DNA from 3 places in the Sphingomonas sp. CFBP 8765 genome. Region 3 is predicted to be linked to each of the others. Evidence: predicted binding sites of a transcription regulator. Region 3 holds the regulator's gene; each other region holds the start of a gene.
What was found. Region 3 encodes LexA, which represses DNA repair genes until DNA is damaged. Its sites were predicted from a motif close to GTTCCNCNCTTGTTCT; they were not measured.

Region 1 (4,273 bases), on a different contig from region 3:
GAGCGACCCTCACCCTCCACCGTCATCCTGGCGAAAGCCGGCACCCACGGTCACGGCGAACCCGGCGATACCGCACTATAATAACCCGCTCCGCTACGATGAGTCCCGACGTCCGCCGGGACGACGGGGAGTGCGGGCGGGGGCGGGGGCGGGGGCGCGCGCGATAAAATCCCACCCGCAATCCCCGGAGCCGCGACGTTCGCCCCGCGGCAGCCCGCACCCGCAGCCCCGCACCCGCAGCCCCGCACCCGCAGCCCCGCACCCGCAGCCCCGAACCCGCAGTGATCCACCCCGGAGCAGCCCGTCCCCACAACCCTCCGGAGCCGCAACGACCTGCAACCCCATCCGTCATCCCGGCGAACGCCGGCACCCACGGTCACGGCGGACCCGGCGATACCGCGCCGTCATAACCCGGTCCGCGACCATGGGTCCCGGCGTCCGCCGGGATGACGGGGGATGGGGGCGGGAGCGCGATAAAGTCACACCCGCAGAGCCGGAGCCGCGGCGTTCGCCCCGCGGCAGCCCGGACCCGCAGCCCCTGGACTCGCGGTGAACCACTCCGAAGCAGCCCGCCCCCACAACCCCCTGGAGCCGCAACGACCCGCACCCCATCCGTCATCCCGGCGAACGCCGGGACCCATGGTTACGGCGGACCCGGCGATCCCGTGCCGCCATAACCCGGTCCGCGACCATGGGTCCCGGCGTCCGCCGGGATGACGGGAAGGGGAGGCGCCACAAAATCGCTCCCGCACCCGCCACAACCCGCCCCCTCCCGTCATCCTGGCGAAAGCCAGGATCCAGAGCCGCAAGCGTAACCCCCTGCGGCTCTGGATCCTGGGTCGAGCCCGGGATGACGGCAGGGGGTAGGCGCATCCTGTCTTTAGCCATCGATCGCCTGGCCACCGCGGCTGCCAAACTCGCGACGACCCGCCCCCGCAAAGGGCCGCGCACGCCACCGTCACGCCCACCCCCCTCTCGTCATCCCGGCGAAAGCCGGGACCCAGAGCCCCAAGCGCACCCGCCCGCGGCCCTGAGTCCCGGTTCGGGCCGAAATGACGACAGGCAGGGGGTTGCCTCGCACCCCGCCAATCTCCACCAACCGCTCACCCGCACCTCACCGCATCCATCCCTCACCTCGGGTCGAAACTGAGCCAGATCAGTGCAGTTGTTAGCAATCCGTTTACCAGCCCGGCATAGCCACTCGTCTCCACGCCGCGGCGACGCCATCGTCGCGACCGGCCGTGCAAGGAGCCTGCCCGTGCGTGCGTTGATGATCCTGGCGATAGGAACGGCCTGTCTCGCCGGCTGCGCGACGCAGCCCCGGGGCGGCAGCGCGGACAAGGCCCCGGCGGTGGCGGCGGACCCCGCACCGGCCGCCCCAAACTGGACGACGATCGCGACGCCCGACGACCGCGCGCGGCTCGCGGCGCTCGACGCCAGCTGGACGCGCGCGCGCGCCGCCGTGCCCAGACGGCTGGCGGGCCGCGTCGCGGCCGAGGGTGCGCTGCTCGATCCCGCAGGCGCACTCGACCTGCCCGCGCTGTCGCCGGGCTCCTATCGCTGCCGGCTGGTCCGGCTCGGCGGGCGGGCGGGCTATGCGAGCTTCGCGCCCGATTTCTGCTATGTCGACGGCGACGGCGCGGGGCTGTCCTTCACCAAGCAGACCGGCACGACGCTGCCCGGTGGCTGGCTGCACCCCGACGGCGACCGGCGGCAGGTGTTCCTCGGCACGGTGCGCACCACGCCCGCGCAGGTCGCGCCGCCCTATGGCACCAACCCGGCGCGCGACGTCGCGGGCGTCGTCGAACGTGTCGGCCCGCTGCGCTGGCGCCTCGTGATGACGCGCGCGGGGCAGGGCGCGATCCTGGATCTCTACGAGCTGGTCCCGGTGCCGCCTGCGACGCCCGCGACGCCGCGCTGAGCTTGGAATCCTCCCCCTTGCGGGGGAGGATCGGAAGCGTCAGCCCTTTGGCGGCTTGGCGAAGTTCGCCGCGAAGCGCTCCAGGCCCGATGCGAACGAGTCGATCACCTTGGCGAATTCGGGCGGCAGCGCAGCAGCGTCGCTCCTGGGCGGTTCCGGCGTCTCGCCCGCGAACGGTCCGCTGCCCGCCGACGACGCGCCCGGAGCCTCCGGCGAAGCCTCGGCCGAGGGTTCTGGCGGCTTGGGCGGCTTGGGTGGCTCGGGCGGTGCAGGTGGCGGCGTCGCACCGCGCATATCCTTCGCCGTGATCGCGGTCGCCGCCATCATCAGCCCGGCCGCGATCACCTGGCGTCCCGCGGGCGTCCCCATCTGCCGCGTCAGCGCCGCCGCGATCCCCGCGAACGGTGCCGCGCCGCCATGCTTGCCCGCCTTGGCGGACCAGCGCGCCTCGAACCCCTCGCCTTTCGTCGCGCCCGTCTCGGCCTCGCGCTCGCTCGCCTCGCGTTCGCGACGCTCCTTCTTCTTGCCCATCTCGGTCTCCAGCACTGTATTGTACTAACAATACACTATGTAACTATCGTCGGCACCTTGGACAATGGTTCGGCGTTACCCATCTTTGCGAGCACCCGCCCGGCGCCCTCCCGGGCTTGTCGCGTCCGAACAAATGTGGAACAGACTCTCCTATGCTGACCAAGATTTCCGTACGCGGCGCGCGTGAACACAATCTCAAGGACGTCGATATCGACATCCCCCGCGACACGCTGACGGTGATCACCGGGCTGTCCGGCTCAGGCAAGTCGAGCCTCGCCTTCGACACCATCTACGCCGAGGGCCAGCGCCGCTACGTCGAGAGCCTGTCCGCCTACGCCCGCCAGTTCCTCGAGCTGATGCAGAAGCCCGATGTCGACCATATCGAGGGCCTCAGCCCCGCCATCTCGATCGAGCAGAAGACGACGAGCCGCAACCCGCGCTCGACCGTCGCGACCGTCACCGAGATCTACGATTACATGCGCCTGCTCTGGGCGCGCGTCGGCATCCCCTATTCCCCCGCGACCGGCGAGCCGATCGCCGCGCAGACCGTCAGCCAGATGGTCGACCGCGTGATGGCGCTCCCCGAGGGAACGCGGCTCTATCTGCTCGCCCCCGTCGTCCGGGGCCGCAAGGGCGAGTATCGCAAGGAACTCGCCGAGTGGCAGAAGGCGGGCTTCACCCGCGTCCGCATCGACGGCACGATCCACGACATCGACGAGGCGCCCGCGCTCGACAAGAAGTACAAGCACGACATCGAGGTCGTCGTCGACCGCCTCGTCGTCGGCGGCGAGATCGCCACGCGCCTTGCGGAATCGTTCGAAACCGCGCTGAAGCTCGCCGAAGGCCTCGCCTATGTCGACCCCGCCGACCCGGTCGAGCCGCACACCCCCAAGTCCGAGATCCTCGGCAGCAACGCCCCCGACGGCCGCATCGTGTTCAGCGAGAAATTCGCCTGCCCGGTCAGCGGCTTCACCATCTCCGAGATCGAGCCGCGCCTCTTCTCGTTCAACGCCCCCCAGGGCGCGTGCCCGGCCTGCGACGGCCTCGGCGAGAAACTGCTGTTCGACGAGGACCTCGTCGTCCCCAACCACATGCTCAGCATCAAGAAGGGCGCGGTCGTCCCCTGGGCGAAATCCAACCCGCCCTCGCCCTATTACATGCAGGTTCTCGGCAGCCTCGCGCGCGAATATAAGTTCGACATCGAGACCCCCTGGGGCGAGCTCCCCGAAGAGGTCCAGCGCGTCATCCTGCACGGCTCGAAGGGCAAGCCCGTCACGCTCACCTTCATCGACGGCAAGAAGAAATACGACGTCTCCAAGCCGTTCGAGGGCGTCATCGGCAACCTCAACCGCCGCCTGCTCCAGACCGAGAGCGCGTGGATGCGCGAGGAGCTGAACAAATACCAGTCCGCCGCCCCGTGCGAGGTCTGCGCCGGCGCGCGCCTGAAACCCGAAGCGCTCGCGGTCAAGATCGCGATGAAGGACATCAGCTACGCGACCCACCTCTCGGTCGTCGACGCGCTCCAGTTCTTCACCGACATGCCGCAGCATCTCGGCGACCAGCAGAACGCGATCGCCGAACGCATCCTCAAGGAAATCGTCGAGCGCCTCGGCTTCCTCAACAATGTCGGCCTCGACTATCTCAACCTCGACCGCACCAGCGGAACGCTCAGCGGCGGCGAGAGCCAGCGCATCCGCCTCGCGTCGCAGATCGGCAGCGGCCTGTCGGGCGTGCTCTACGTCCTCGACGAGCCCAGCATCGGCCTGCACCAGCGCGACAACGACATGCTCCTCAAGACGCTGCGGCGCCTGCGCGATCTCG
Region 2 (4,273 bases), on a different contig from region 3:
TGGCGGAGCACGTCGTCGCGACCGAGGGTGTCGCCTGCCGCAAGGACGAGGGCGTGATTGACGAGAGCCCGCGCGCCTACAAGCCCATCGAGGCCGTGATGGCGGCGCAATCCGATCTCGTCGAGATCGTGCATACGCTCAAGCAGGTGGTGTGCGTCAAAGGCTGACGCACACCATGTCCGAACGAGAAAGAACGACAATGATCGAGATCGACGGCTCAGAAGGCGAGGGCGGGGGGCAGGTCGTTCGCAATGCGTGCGCGCTGTCGCTGGTCACCCGCTCTCCCTTCCGGATCACCAAGGTCCGCGGTGGACGCGAGAAGCCGGGACTGATGCGTCAGCACGTTACCGCGATTGAGGCTGCATGCACCATCGGTGGCGCGACGTGCGAGGGACTGACTGTAGGATCGTCCGAAATCCTTTTTCGTCCCGGCCAGGTCGCCGCCGGGGACTATCACTTTGCCGTGGGGACGGCGGGATCGACCGGTCTGGTGTTGCAGACGGTATTGATGCCGCTCGTTCTCGCGGATCGGCCGTCGCGACTAGTGCTCGAAGGCGGCACCCATAACATGCTCGCGCCGCCCTTCGACTTCATCGCCAAAAGCTTCCTTCCCATCATAAATCGGATGGGCCCAACCGTCACAGTGCGGCTCGTCAGGCCCGGCTTCTATCCGCGTGGCGGCGGTCGGATCGAAGTCGACATAACGCCTGCTCCGCTCAGTGCTATCGACTGCGTCGACCGGGGCGCGCTGGTTGATCGTTCGGCGTTGGCAATGTTCGCGGCGATCCCGCCGAGGGTCGCCGACCGCGAAGTCGCGATCGCTCGCAAGCTGCTTGATTGGCCCGACGACGCTTTTGCCGTCAGGGAGCTCCCCGAGAGCCAGGGGCCGGGCAACATCCTTCTGCTGGAGGCCGCCTTCGAGCATGTAACTGAAGTGGTTAGCGGTTTCGGCAAGCTCGGCGTGTCGGCGGAAAGGGTAGCGCAGACTGCGGTGGGTCGCATGACCGGTTACCTCGCATCGGACGCGTTCGCCGGCCCGTATCTGGCCGACCAGCTTCTTCTTCCGTTTGCCCTGGCGGGCGGGGGCACGTTCACGACGGTGAAACCGAGCCAGCACAGCTACACGGCCGCAGCGGTTATCGAACGCTTCCTTGGTCGGCGATGCGGATTTACTCAGCTGCCCTCGGGAACTCACCGTATGGAGGTGCGGTAAGCGACCAGGCGCAGCTACCACCCCAATTAACACGCTATTTCCCCCGCCTCGCCCGCGGTCTTTTCGTGTCGCAAAAGGTGCGATCGAACGACCTGCGGAAACTGGCCCAGGTCCTAGGCCGCGTTGCGGTATTTGGGGCTCCTACGCCGGTGCAGTTCGGTGCAGATCGCGGCCGCGCAACGGGGGCGACGTGGATTGGCAGAATGGCACCGATTTTACGCATCCTCCCCAGGATGCACGTGACGGCGCAAGCCGGCACGCTCACCCGCGGTAGCTGGATGCTGAACCTGTTGGGCTTGGGGCGTCGGGGGCTTCGTGAAGCTTCAAACTGCGCACTCCATAGGCGTTCTTTATATATTTAAATCTTACAGGGCCTCTGTGTGACCGCTCGACGGATTTGCACTATCAACAAATGCCCGAACGCGGGCGAGGATGGCGCGCAGCTCGGGGCTCTGGACCTCGGCGATCACGTCGTCGACCGTCGCGGTGTCCAGCTTCTTCTGGCGCGCAAGCTTCTCGGCAACAGCGCGGACGAACTCGCTCGGCTTGCGGAGCATGCGGCGAACGCATTCGCGCACCGTTGGCGGCTGTAGCAGGATGAAGGCGTTCGAGATCTGCTCGCTCTGCTGCTCATCGGGCAGGGCGTCCTCGATCGGCACGCATCGCCGGATCCAGTCGAGGAACCCGCTCGCCTTCAGGCGCTCTAACGCTTTTCCTACGGCACTCCGCGACCGGTGTATCTTGTCCGCAATCCACTGGTAGCTCGGATCGAGCCGGCCGTCCTTACGGCCGCGCAGGCGCAATAGGCAGCGCAGGACGTCGAGCCCGATCGAACCGAGGGCACCGTTGCGCTTCCCCGGCAGCTTCGTCTCATGCTCGAACGCCTCGGCCGCGCGCATACGCGCGTTGTGTTCGGTTTTCGGAAACGTGTTGTGCATGCGCCAGAGGGATACCTCGGAGCCGCCGGCATTGTGGCTGTTGCGGCGCACTGGCGAGTTTGACCGTGCGCGGTCGCGGATACCGGTGGTAACTTCGCTAAACGAGCGGGCGATGTTGCTCGTGCCGGAAGCAGCGCGGGGGGAAGTGGCGGCGGGCAGTGAATTCGACATCGTGTCGGCTCCCGAAGGAAGTCGATGGCAGGCAATCGGCCGGCGCTGGAGCCGGGATTGCAGGGCTCGATGTCGATGGTCTCGCCTCCGGTGCGTTTCCGGTGCACTCCGCTTTCAATAACGGATTTCTGCGGGCTAGAAGGTGCGGGTCTCTAGAGTTTCCCGAGCAAAAACGTTGGAAGTCCGGGATAACGGCTTCGTTCGTAATGCGGGGGTCACAGGTTCGAGTCCTGTAAGCGGCACCACCTTAAACCATTAAAATCCTTGAACTTTATTGGCGACTTGTTGCCTAAAGCTTCGGTAAATATGCGTTTTGGTATCGCGGTGGTATCGCAAGCCCGCGTTCCGGTAGCGTAGCCCGCCGCCGCTAGGTTGGACGGTTGTCCTTCCATGTCCCCCAGCATCATATGATTCGCACAGCGGCCACCCCGTGAGCCGACTGCCTCGCGCAGCGGTGCCGCGCCACAACACACGTCGGGCCGGACGCTTACTTTTTAAATGTCCTTGCAAACGCCCGCTTTCGGTTCAAGCGCTTACCATGCGGCAGCGTTGTCACACGAATCCTTGTTCACTTTCTGTTCTTGCGCTCTAAAGGGCTGGCCGGAAAAAGGAATCGTCCTATGAGCATCTTGAGGCTCCACGAAATACCGTTCGCGTTAGTGCCGCGCGAGGTCCCGTTCTTCCTGTGTCACACGCCGGCCGGGTTCCCGTCACCGGCGCAGGATGACATGGAAGAGCCGATTGATCTTGGTGCCTGGCTCGTGGAGCACCCCGCGGCGAGCTACATCATGCGGGTCGAAGGGCGATCGATGGCGGGCGCCGGGATTAATGACGGCGATCTGATCGTCGTGAACCGTGCCAAGCCCCCAAAGACGGGCGCGATCGTCGTCGCGCTGGTGCATGGCGAGCGGACGTTAAAACGGCTTCGGCATATGGATGGGCGGCACTGGCTCGTGCCCGAGGCTGAGGGGTTCCCGCACATCCTTGTCGACGAATATGTCGAGATCTGGGGTGTCGTCGTCGGCGTAGCGCGCAAGGTGCCATGAGCGCGCCCATCGCCCTGATCGACTGCAACAACTACTACGTCAGCTGCGAGCGCGCGTTCGATGCCAGCCTCGTCGGCGTGCCGGTCATTGTGCTCTCTAACAACGACGGGTGTGCGATCGCCCGTTCGGCCGAAGCCAAGGCGCTCGGCATCAAGATGGGCGATCCGATCCACCACCTACGCGATGTCGTCTGCCGGCACGGCATCCGGGTCCTGTCATCGAACTACACGCTGTATGGCGACATGCAGCGCCGCGTCATCGCCGCCTGCGAACCCTTCGCGCGTGACTTCGAGATCTACTCGATCGACGAGACGTTTCTGGACCTCGCCGGATTTGAGGGCAGGGACCTTGTCGACCACGCGCGTGCGATGCGGGAACAAGTTCGTCTGTGGACGACGATACCGACATGTGTGGGCATTGCTGAGACTAAGACGCTGGCCAAGCTGGCGAACGCTGCTGCCAAAAAGGACGTTCGGTTCGAAGGGGTCGCTGATCTGCGCGATGCCGCCGTTCGTCGCGAGGTTATGGACGCGTTCGCCGTCGGCGACGTCTGGGGCGTGGGCGGTGCAACCGCCAGGAAGCTCACGGATCTTGGGGTGCACACCGCGGGCGCACTGCGAGACATGCCGATGAAGCAGGCGCGCGCCGTCGGGACGGTCGTGCTCGAGCGGCTGGTTGCTGAGCTGCGCGGCGTACCTTCAAACGCTGTTGAGTCCGTCGCACCCCGGCGAAAGGGCATGGCGGTAACCCGCTCGTTCGGCACACCGGTATGTGACTTTGATCGGATGATGGGTGCTCTGTCGCAATACGCGCTGCGAGCCGGAGAGAAACTGCGGATGCACGGGCTCGTCGCGGCACGGCTTACGGCCTTCTTTCACACCAATCGTAACAGGCCAGATCGACCG
Region 3 (4,273 bases):
GCAGATCTGCCCGGGCCGTGGACGGTCATCGGCGAGAGCGCGGCCGGCCGCCCCTTCACCGGTTCAGTCGGCGCGGGACAGGCGACGCGCATCTTCACCGGCGCGGCGATGCCGGCGGGCGCCGACACGGTGCTCGTCCAGGAGGAAGCAGTGCGCGACGGCGACCGGCTGATGCTCGACGGCGAAGGCCCCGCCTTTGAAGGCCGCAACACGCGCCGCAAGGGGCTCGACTTCGCGACCGGCACCCGGCTGATCGGGGCCGGCGACCGGCTGACCCCCGCGCGCATCGCGGTCGCTGCGACCGGCGGACACGGCACGCTGTCGGTCGGCCGCCCGCTGCGCGTCGCGGTCGCCGCGACGGGGGACGAGCTCGTTCCGCCCGGGTCGACCAGCGACCCCGTCCCGTTACCGGAATCAAACGGCATCATGCTCGCCGCGATGCTCGCCGACCTGCCCGTCGACATTATCGACCTCGGAATCCTCCCCGACCGGCTCGACACGCTGCGTGACGCCTTTGCCGGGGTCGATGCCGATCTGCTGGTGACCACGGGGGGCGCGTCGGTCGGTGATCACGACCTCGTCCGCCCCGCGATCGAGGCGGCCGGCGGGGCAATCGACTTCTGGCGGATCGCGCTGCGCCCGGGCAAGCCGATGATGGCGGGCACGCTCGGCCGGACGATGCTGCTCGGCCTGCCGGGCAATCCCGTCTCCGCCTTCGTCACCGCGATCCTGTTCGTCCGCCCCGTCGTCGCGCACATGCTCGGCGCGCGCGATCCCCTGCCGCAGACGACGCATGCGCTGCTCGGCGAGGATCTTCCGCCCAACCAGTCGCGGACCGACTATATGCGCGCCGAACTGCGCGAGGGTCGCGCCTATGCCTCGACCATCCAGGACAGCTCGATGCTGCTGACGCTCGCCCGTTCGTCCTGCCTGATCATCCGCGACGGCGACGCGCCGGCGGCAAGGGCGGGCGACTCGGCGGAAATCCTCGTCATCGCGTGACGTCACCGCTTGACGAAGCTGCAAGTGTTCCATAGAAGTTCCTCGTCTGTTCCGGACGGAGAACCGTTATGCTCACGCGCAAGCAGCACGAGCTTGTCTGCTTCATCAATGACCGCCTCGCCGAGACGGGCGTGTCGCCCTCGTTCGAGGAGATGAAGGACGCGCTCGACCTGAAATCGAAATCGGGCGTGCACCGTCTGATCAGCGCGCTTGAGGAGCGCAACTTCATCCGACGCCTGCCCAACCGGGCGCGCGCGCTCGAAGTGCTGCGGATGCCTGAGCGTCCCGAGGCGGCAATCGCACAGACTGCGGCGAAGTCGGGGCCGAAGTCGGAGGCTAAGGCATCGGCCGGCACCGTATCTGCGCCGGATACGGCCAGCGCCACGCCCGCGTCGCCCGCCCGCATCGCGGCGAACGACGTCGTCGAGATCCCGCTGCACGGCCGGATCGCCGCCGGCGTCCCGATCGAAGCCTTTGAAGGCAGTTCGATGCTTGCTGTCCCGGCCGCACTGCTCGGAACTGGCGAGCATTATGCGCTGGAGGTTTCGGGGGACTCGATGGTCGAAGCCGGCATTCTCGACGGCGACTATGCGCTGATCCGCCGCACCGAGATCGCACGCGACGGCGAAATCGTCGTCGCGCTGATCGAGGACAGCGAAGCGACGCTCAAATATTTCCGCCGCGAGGGCGCAATGGTCCGGCTCGACCCGGCCAACCGCGCCTATGACCCCCAGCGTTATGCGCCCGCACAGGTCCGGGTCCAGGGCAAGCTGTCGGGAATCCTGCGCCGCTACGACTGACGAATGCCGGGGAGCGCTGGCGGTCATCACCGCCACGCAACAGGCAGTGGCGTTCGTGACCAACGGCCCCAGGCACCATCGTCCGCGTTTCTGATTTGCGGCCCTCCCAATCGGAGGCCCCACCTTCACAGGATCATGACCCGACATACACAGTCGCAGCCTATCGCTCTGACCACCCCCGGCCCGGCACCTGAAACCGGACTGACGCCGCACCCCCGGCCACCCCGCGCTGATCGCCCCCCGCACTGAACCGTCGCGCCGGCCGCGCCAGCGTCGGTGGATCGCGCCACGGGTGCCGATCCCCCGAATTGAGCACCGTCACCATCCGCCCCGCGGTCAACGTCAACGCGATCCCCCCGGTCCGCGCGAGCACCGATCGATCGAGCTTCAGCCATCGCGGCGTACAACCACGCGGCAGCCCGCGCTCGCTGATGACGATGTCCGCGCGCCGGCAGGCGGCAAGCATCTCGGCGATCGGCACCCGGTAAACGCTGCGCGTTGCCAGCACACGCCACGCCCGCCCCCGCGCGACGACATCCGTCAAGCACAGCTCGCGGCTGCACCGCGCGTCGGGCTGATCCGCCAGCAGCAGCGGTTCTCCGTCGACCCCGCCATTCTCCGCCAGCGTATCGCGGACATAGTCCCCCGCCCGATCGCGAAGAAGTGCAAGCCCTGCGGCGGTCCGGACCGCGACGTGGCGGCCATCGCCCGTCACAAGGATATCGGGTGACGGCGTCGTCAGCGCCCAGATCGCGCCGACCGCCAAGGGCAGGATTCCGATCCGTCGCCACCGCGTCCGCCACAGCGCGATCCACACCCCGCCGACGACCATCAGCGCAAACGCCCCGTCGGGAACCGCCGGCAGCGCGCGGACCGCGCCCGGTGCATGCGCCACGCCGCGCGCGAGCCACAGCAGCGCGTCAAGCGCATGCTGCACCAGCCACCAGGCCGGCGCGCCGAGCCCGATCGTGTCGAGCAGCAGCGCCAGCGCCTCGAACGGCATGACGACGAACGTGGTCAGCGGGATCGCGACGATATTGGCGACCGCGCCGTACAGCCCGGCCTTGTGGAAATGATAGACCGCGATCGGCATCAGCGCCGCCTCGACGACGAGCCCGGTCAGCAGCAGCGACGCGGCGCCCCGCAACAGGCGTCTGCCGCGGCCCTCGTCATGCGGCGCGAACGTGGCACGGACGACGGGATGCTCGTGCAACGCGATGATCGCGGTGATCGCGGCAAACGACAATTGAAAGCTCGGTCCGGCGAACGATTCGGGCAGCGCGAGCATCACCGCGATCGCCCCCGTCGCGACCAGCCGCAACGTCATCGCCTCGCGCCCCATCGCCAGCGCGACCAGCACCAGCAACGCCGCGACGCAGGAGCGGATCGTCGGCACCTGGCTGCCCGTCAGCACGGTGTAGCCGATCGCCGCTGCGGCACCGGCAAGCTTGGCGATCAACGGCAGTCGCGTGTGCAGCGCGAGCCATGGGCTGAGCGCCAGCAGCCGCATCACGATCAGCATCGTCGCGGCGACCGCCGCGGTGATGTGGAGGCCGCTTACCGAAAGGAGATGCGCCAGCCCGGCGCGGCGCATCGCCTCCGCATCCGCGTCGCTGATCGCGCCGACGTCGCCGGTCGCCAGCGCCGCCGCGATCCCGCCCGCGCTCCCGTCAAGCTGCGCGACGATATGCCGCGACAGCGCCACCCGGACGCCAGCGCCGCCGCGGCCCGGCTCTGCTACCACCACAGGCGAAAAGCCCCGCCCCGTCGCGCCGATCGCGCCGAACCAAGCGACGCGCGCAAAGTCATAGGCGCCGGGCACCGCCGGCAAGGGCGGCGGCATGAGTCGCGCGCGAAGCTTTATGGTCGCGCCGATCGCGAGCGTCGCCGGCGCATCCGCCTCTGCCAGGTTGACGCGGACGCGGCCGGGCAACTCAGCCGGCGCGCCATCGGCGTCCTGCCCCGGCCCGACCGGCCGCACCGTCAACCGCACCAGCCGACGCGCGACGAGCGGTTCGATCGTCTCGACCCGCGCGGACAGCTGCACGAATGTCGGCCCCGCGAGCACCGGTGCCGCCACCCGGTCCGATCGTACCCAGATCAGCCCGATGCCGAGCGCCGCCGCAATCGCGCCGATCGCGAGCATCCGCGCCGCGCGCCCGCCGCGCCCCGCCGCAAGTCCGGCCAACCCGCCAGCGACCAGCACCAGGATCGCGGTGCCCCATGCCGCGGGATCGGGCAGCACGAACCACAGTGCGATGCCGCCGCCAAGCCCGACCGGCAACAAGGTTATGAGCTGATCGCGCTCCGCCTCCAGCCAGCGTTCGATCGCCCGGCCCGGCTCCGCCATCCAGGGCGGCACGCCCATTTGTCGCCGCCGGGGACGCATGCTAGAGGCGGCGACGGCTGATCCGGCCATCGTTTCTACAGTCTGGGAGCACCCGCGGTTGGGCGCAATATCTGATACGGAT

Region 1: a site for LexA is predicted at 2,579-2,594, ahead of uvrA (excinuclease ABC subunit UvrA). Genes of this name have one in related genera too.
Region 2: a site for LexA is predicted at 2,889-2,904, ahead of IFT87_RS15175 (LexA family protein). Genes of this name have one in related genera too.

Annotation. Positions count from the first base shown of each region.
Region 1 is NZ_JACYTY010000001.1:577,519-581,791, reverse strand. It holds gene IFT87_RS02815 (DUF4893 domain-containing protein) at 1,259-1,921, shown strand; gene IFT87_RS02810 (hypothetical protein) at 1,961-2,452, opposite strand; gene uvrA (excinuclease ABC subunit UvrA) at 2,605-4,273, shown strand, end outside.
Region 2 is NZ_JACYTY010000006.1:16,429-20,701, reverse strand. It holds gene IFT87_RS15190 (RtcB family protein) at 1-167, shown strand, start outside; gene rtcA (RNA 3'-terminal phosphate cyclase) at 200-1,213, shown strand; gene IFT87_RS15180 (Lrp/AsnC family transcriptional regulator) at 1,579-2,322, opposite strand; gene IFT87_RS15175 (LexA family protein) at 2,943-3,368, shown strand; gene IFT87_RS15170 (Y-family DNA polymerase) at 3,365-4,273, shown strand, end outside.
Region 3 is NZ_JACYTY010000003.1:212,620-216,892, forward strand. It holds gene IFT87_RS09590 (molybdopterin molybdotransferase MoeA) at 1-1,002, shown strand, start outside; gene lexA (transcriptional repressor LexA) at 1,071-1,802, shown strand; gene IFT87_RS09600 (ComEC/Rec2 family competence protein) at 1,963-4,170, opposite strand; gene gltX (glutamate--tRNA ligase) at 4,190-4,273, shown strand, end outside.